3 regions of the Rhizobium sp. SU303 genome follow, and region 1 is predicted to be linked to each of the others. Evidence: predicted binding sites of a transcription regulator. Region 1 holds the regulator's gene; each other region holds the start of a gene.
The links. The regulator LexA, encoded in region 1, represses DNA repair genes until DNA is damaged. The targets are predictions, from matches to a motif close to TGTTCNNNNTGTGTTCNG.
Positions count from the first base shown of each region.

Region 2: RlegSU303_RS15990 (putative DNA modification/repair radical SAM protein) is a predicted target of LexA. The motif match lies at 1,034-1,051, and genes of this name have one in related genera.
Region 3: RlegSU303_RS24130 (2'-5' RNA ligase family protein) is a predicted target of LexA. The motif match lies at 1,571-1,588, and genes of this name have one in related genera.

Region 1 is NZ_CP088095.1:1,970,276-1,972,541, forward strand. It holds gene RlegSU303_RS09905 (ComEC/Rec2 family competence protein) at 1-902, shown strand, start outside; gene lexA (transcriptional repressor LexA) at 883-1,602, opposite strand; gene RlegSU303_RS09915 (VOC family protein) at 1,801-2,266, shown strand, end outside.
Region 2 is NZ_CP088095.1:3,185,493-3,187,758, forward strand. It holds gene RlegSU303_RS15990 (putative DNA modification/repair radical SAM protein) at 1-1,028, opposite strand, end outside; gene greA (transcription elongation factor GreA) at 1,282-1,758, shown strand; gene RlegSU303_RS16000 (glycosyltransferase family 4 protein) at 1,786-2,266, shown strand, end outside.
Region 3 is NZ_CP088095.1:4,922,250-4,924,515, forward strand. It holds gene RlegSU303_RS24125 (succinylglutamate desuccinylase/aspartoacylase domain-containing protein) at 1-784, opposite strand, end outside; gene RlegSU303_RS24130 (2'-5' RNA ligase family protein) at 886-1,494, opposite strand; gene RlegSU303_RS24135 (methylated-DNA--[protein]-cysteine S-methyltransferase) at 1,756-2,266, shown strand, end outside.

The DNA of each region.
Region 1 (2,266 bases):
TCATCATGCCGGCAGGCCTGCTGGCGATGCTGCTCATGCCTTTCGGTCTGGATGTTTGGGCTTGGAAGATCGTCGGATTTGGCCTCGATTTGGTGATCGCGGTCGCAAAGACGGTGTCCGGCTGGGGTGGCAATATCGACGTCGGCCGCTTGCCCGCCTGGTATTTCGCCGTCGCCGTGGCAGGCTTTCTGCTGCTGACGCTGCTCCGCACCCGGTTGCGCCATGTCGGCACATCGATCATCGCGGTCGCAACACTCATCCTGCTGCTTCTGCCGGTTCCCCGGCCGCCGGATCTGGTGATTTCGGAGGATGGCAGTCTCGTCGCGGTCGTCGAGGCGGCGGCAATGGCTTCCAACCGTGAAAGACCGCCGGACTTCATCTTCGACCAGTGGCAGAGAGCGCTGGTCCTGCCGAGGCATGATCCGCCGAAGATGCTGGATGGTCCTGCTATCCCGCCTGAGGGAGAAGACCGCCGCGTCAGGCTTTCCCGCGATCAGCAGAACGAAGCAAGGACCGCGATGCGGACGGCCGCAGCGGGCGGTGACGCAAACCGCTTTTCCTGCGTCAAGAAGGCCTGGTGCATATCAAGGCTTGGCAATGGTCGGGTGGTAACCGTCATCGACAACGCCGCCTATCTCGGCCCGGCGTGCGACGCGGCCGATATCGTCGTGACGTCGGTCCGCCTTCGCTTCAACAATTGCCGTTCAGGTGCGACGCTCTTCACCGGTGAGACGTTGCGCAGGACCGGTTCCATCGAGTTGCGCTTCACGGACACCGGCCTGGAGGTCGCAACCGCATTCGATGTATTGTCGCGGCCATGGATGCGCCATCGTGCCTATGACTGGCGCAGCAACAGTTTTACCGAATCCGGCCTGGCCAATGTCAGTGATATCGGCGAATGAGACCGACGAGTTTACCCTGAACCTTGACACGGTCCGGCCCGAAAATCCGGGTCTCGTAAGCTGGGTTGGCCGCTTCCAGCGCGATCGAGGCGCCCTTGCGGCGGAAGCGCTTGAGTGTCGCTTCTTCGTCGTCGACGAGAGCAACGACGATGTCGCCAGGACTTGCGGTGCTGCCGTTGCGGATGATCACGGTGTCGCCGTCGAAGATGCCGGCGTCGATCATCGAATCGCCCTTGACCTCGAGCGCATAATGTTCACCGGAGCCGAGCATGTCGGCCGGAACGACGATGTCGTGGGTATTGTTCTGGATCGCCGAGATCGGCACACCGGCAGCGATTCGGCCCATGACCGGCACGGAGACCGAGTTGGCGTTGTCGGCGACGGGTTTTGCGGGAGCAGGAGTAGCAACCGGCTGCGGCTTGCCGAGGCTGCCCTCGATGACGCTCGGCGAAAAGCCGCGCCGGGGCTGAATGCTGGGGCTGTAGGCCTCCGGAAGCTTGATGACCTCGATCGCGCGGGCGCGATTCGGTAGGCGGCGAATGAAGCCTCGCTCCTCAAGCGCTGTAATCAAGCGATGAATCCCGGACTTGGAGGCGAGGTCCAGGGCATCCTTCATTTCGTCGAAAGATGGCGGAACGCCGGATTCCTTCATGCGCTCATGAATGAAAAGGAGAAGCTCCTGTTGTTTGCGCGTGAGCATCGACGTTGTGACCTCGTGATTGAAACAAATCCAGAACAGACACTATATGTTCCATATGTGTTCCGCAAGTAGCTAAATTTCCGTAAAACTTGGCGCCAACTCGTTGAGATTTTTATTTTCATTCGCCGGATTGGGACACATCTCTTGCGTTGAGGGGCGCGCCGTCGCAAATCTCTTGCCGTTTCCAGGAGGGACATCATGAACGAGCATTCCGCCAAACCGCACCCGCTGGATCATGTCGTGCTGCCGGTCGTCAACATCGATCTGGCGCGCGAGAGGCTCGGCAAGCTCGGCTTCACCGTTGCCGCCGATGCGCGCCATCCCTTCGGAACGGAGAATGCCTGCGTCTTTTTTGCCGACAAGACCTATCTGGAGCCGCTCGGGATTGCGAGCGTCGAGGAGAGCGAGGCATCGGCGCGGCAAGGCAATGTCTTCACTGCCCGCAACCAGGCCTTCCGTTTCCGCTGTTGCGAGGAGGGGCTTTCGGGGATGGCTTTCGGCAGCAAGGATGCCGGCATCGATCATCAGAATTTCGTCGGCAACGGATCGAGCGCCGGCGAGATGCTGCAGTTCACCCGGCCGATGACGATGCCGGACGGTTCCGAGACGATTGCCGGCTTCAAGCTGGCTTTCGCCGGCGACCTGCGCGCGCCCGATCTCCTGC
Region 2 (2,266 bases), 1.2 Mb from region 1:
CCGGGCACACGCAGCAACCGTTCACGCTCGGCCCTGTTGATATCGACGGGAAATTCGGCTCGGTTGGCGAGCGCCCAGGCAAGCTTGGGGTCGAGGGTGAGATCGAGCATGCCATCCGCCTGGTTTGCGGTGATCTCGTCGATGCCGAAACCGTAGGATCGATAGAGCCAGTCGGCCTGATAGAGCCGGTGTTCCCGCATCAACGGCGGCTTGATCAGCGGCAGGTTTTTCGACGAGTCCGGGATCGGGCTGAAGGCGGAATAGTAGACGCGCTTCAGCCCGTAGCTGCTGTAAAGCCGACCGCTGGTCGCAAGGATCGTCGCATCGTTCGCGCCATCGGCGCCGACGATCATCTGTGTGCTCTGGCCGGCAGGCACGAAACGCTGACGCTTCTTCGTCTGCAGCGTCGGTTCGCCGGCGGCCTCGATCTTCAGCCGCAGATCCCCCATCGATCGCCGGATATTGGCAGGCTTCTTTTCCGGCGCAAAACGGGTGATACCGTTATCCGTCGGCAACTCGATATTGAGCGACAGCCTGTCGGCATGAAGCCCCGCCTCCTCGATCAGACGCGGCGACGCCTCGGGGATCGACTTCAGATGGATATAGCCGCGGAAATTATGGGTCACACGCAGTTCGCGGACGATGCGGACCATCTCTTCCATCGTGTAATCGGATGAACGAATGATGCCGGAGGAAAGGAACAGGCCTTCGATATAGTTGCGGCGGTAAAATTCCAGCGTCAGCCAGATGACCTCCTCGGGCGTAAAGCGCGCCCGTTCGACATTGCTCGACGAGCGATTGACGCAATAGGCGCAGTCGTAGATGCAGAAATTGGTCAGCAGTATTTTCAAAAGCGAAATGCACCGCCCGTCCGGGGCATAGGCATGACAGATGCCGGATCCCTCGGTCGAACCGAGCCCGCCGCTTGCCCGGGAATCACGTTTCACCGTGCCGCTGGAAGCGCAGGAAGCGTCATATTTCGCGGCATCGGAAAGGATGGCCAAGCGTTCTGTTAGCGACTTCTTCATTAGTATGTTCACTATATGTTCCGGCATGCAGAGTCAATCGGAACGATCCGATTTCCGCCCATTTTCAAGCTGCATCACCGGATGTTGGAGCAGGCCGCGTTTCTTTCATGCGAATTTTCTGGAAATCGGGCTTGGCGATCTGCTATAAGCGTCCGACTAAGATTGTGGCACGGTTCCGAAGCTCCCCTTCGGGACCTGTTTTCTTTTGTGTTCGCCGCTGATTATGCGGATACAAGGATTGAAGGACAGAAAAATGGTTGAAAAGGTACCGATGACACCGGGCGGTTTCGTCAAGCTGCAGGAAGAACTGCGCTGGCGTCAGCAGGAAGAGCGTCCCCGAATCATCGAGGCGATCGCCGAAGCCCGTGCCCATGGCGACCTTTCCGAAAACGCCGAATACCACGCCGCCAAGGAAGCCCAGAGCCATAATGAAGGCCGCATCAGCGAGCTGGAAGACTTGACGGCGCGCGCCGAGGTCATCGACCTCACCAAGATGTCGGGCGACAAGATCAAGTTCGGCGCTAAGGTGAAGCTCATCGACGAGGACACCGACGAAGAAAAGACCTATCAGATCGTCGGCGACCAGGAAGCCGACGTCAAGGCCGGCCGCATCTCCATCTCCTCGCCGATCGCCCGTGCGCTGATCGGAAAGGAAGTCGGCGATTCCATCGAGGTCAATGCGCCGGGTGGCTCCAAGGCCTACGAAATCCTCCAGGTTTCCTGGGGCTGATCGCCCGCCAGCCGCGAGACCCCTCCCTTGCCTGATATCCGTGACGTCGAGATCATTGCGCCCAATTTCAAGCGCCGGCTCTCCGGCGTCACGTCAACTATCGTTCAGCTCATCCCATGCCAGATCCGGCTCGGTATCAAGATCGCGACACTCGGCCCCGGCCTGCCGGAGGACCTGCCGAAACTTAAGGGACGGCAGCTCCTCGGCCTCTGGCGCCCACCGGCGCGCCGGCGCCAGCGTGTCTGGCACGCTCGCCGCAACAACGAGATGGCTGTCGGCATCCTGCTGCGTCATCTGTTGCGCATGCCGCTGAAGCTTCTCTTCACCTCGGCCGCGCAACGCCGGCACACCGCCTATACGAAATGGCTGATCCGTCGCATGGACGCTGTCATCGCGACCAGCGATCGATCCGGCTCGTTCCTGGAGATACCGCACACGGTGATCCAGCACGGCGTCGACCTTGCTCTGTTCCATCCGCCGGAAACGGCGGAGGACGGCATCGCCGCCA
Region 3 (2,266 bases), 2.1 Mb from region 1:
CGGCCGGACCAGAAAATACCGTTGCCGCGGGCTTTTCGTCGCCGACGATCCCGCGTGTCGCAAGGAAGTGCCAGAGCCCGTCCGCATCCTTTTTCGCCAGCACCGGATCGACGTCGCGTTTGCCGCGCAGCTCGACGGTGACGGAGAGTTTGCCGAGCAGACGTGGCCGGCGTTCGCCGGGAACTTCATATTTCCATGCAAAGCCGACGGCCTCCTCGAAGGCCGAGCTTTCGCCATCCGAAAGCAGCACGACCTCCATGTCGAGTGCAGCGGCGAGATCGGCCGCCTCCGGCCAGAAGGCCTCGTCGATATAGGCATATTGCAAGGATTCATCGTCGCAATGCAGGTCGAGCACCAGATCGGCGCCAAGCGCCATATGCAGCAGCTGCCTCTTCAATCTGTCGGTAGCCGGATAATCATCGAGATCTTCGATCAGCGTGGCGCGATCGACAATCGAGATCAGCGGGAAATCCCGGTTGAAATTGGTGCGTGAACCCAGGTCGAAACGGCCCTGCAGCTCGCCGAAATGCGATTGCGCCGCACCGATCGGATTGGCCTGCGGCACGATGGTGATGTCGCCGGCGATCCCACCTTGGCTTTCCGCCTGCCGCAGCCTTTCGCAGAGGAAATGCAGCAACACCGTTCCCGGCAGCTCGCCGGCATGCAGTGCCGCCTGGATATAGATCTTCGGCGCCTTCGGATCGTGGCCTTTAAAGCGCAGCACCGGCAGCCGCCACTCCGTTCCCGGCGTATCTCCAGGGATGATGATCTCTGAAACGTCCATGCTGTCTTCGTTCCCGTTTGCAACCAGCGCCCGGTTAGGCATTCCGAGCTATATGAGCGGAAATAGGGCAAGCGCAAGCGTGGTCCGGAGACATCATTGCCTCAGCCGAGCAGCGGCCAGCGATCGATGATCCGATGTTCGGTTTTTCCGAGAACACTGTGGATGAGCAGGAATTCGGATGCCGTCCATGAAACCGGTGTGTCGAGGGCCGCCGGCGGCACGGTCTTGCCGTCGTAGAGCAGCGTCATATGCGGTGTGAAATCGCGGCTGATATTGTGCCGCAGTCCGGCATTGTGCATGCCGACACCGAGCTGGACATGCAGTCGGGTGAGCGGTTTCAGCCCGCCTTCGCCGTAAAGCACGAGCGGCCGCGCCTTGCCTTCCCGCCTGAAGCTCATGATCCTGTCGAAAGTGATCGCGATCGGCGCGCTCTCCACCGTGGCGCCGGCCTGGCGCGCCGCAAAGACCGCGTCCTCGGGCAATTCTTCATAATCGTCGATGCCGATGATCGTCATATGCAGCGTCGTCAGCCGTGGCTTTGCCGAAAGAGAGAAAGTCTTCCCATAGTCATCGGCGATCGATGCCGCCTGCCGCTCGACCGCCGCAGGCGGACAGAGGGCGAAGAAAAGCCGGTGTCCGCCGCTATGGCTTTCGCCCGGTCGCCCGCGCCGACTTCGCCCATCCTCGAAGTCGAAGGAGATTTGGTTCATGGGCTCTCAGGGTCGTCATGACCCACCTCGTCGTTTCCAAAACGCGACGAAGGATACTCCGGCGAGATTGAATATCAAGAACAAAAAGAGAACATAATTTTCCGATACAATCCGCTCTGAACGGATGACGTGAATGTTCGATCGACATTGCGAGAGACGCATCGCGATATTTCCCGGAAGCCTTATGCGCGCAAGAAACGGGTTGAAACCGAGGCCGTCCCATACGATTTTGAGGGTCATCGAAAACGCGGAGGCTGTGTCATGGCAGAGACCATACACCACTATCTCATCTTCGAAACCGCGGGCGGTTTCTGCGGCATCGCCTGGAGCGACGCCGGCATCACCCGCTTCCAACTGCCGACCAAATCAGCGGAAGCAACCGAACGGCTGCTGCTGCGCCGCCTGCCCGATGCCGAAGCCGGCGCGCCGACGCCTGCCGTGCTGGAGACGGTCGCTGCGGTGAAGCGTTACTTCCAGGGCGAGGAGACGGATTTTTCCGGCGTCGAACTCGACCTTGCCGGCCAGGATACCTTCTTCCGGGATATTTATGCGGCGGCAAGGCGTGTCGGCTGGGGCCACACGACCACCTACGGTGCGCTCGCCAAGGAGCTCGGCGTCGGGCCGGAAGCCGCCCGCGACGTTGGCCAGGCAATGGCGAAGAACCCTGTCGCCCTGATCATTCCCTGCCACCGGGTGCTTGCGGCCGGCGGCAAGATCGGCGGCTTCTCCGCGCCCGGCGGTTCGTCATCGAAGGCCCGCATGCTGGAGCTCG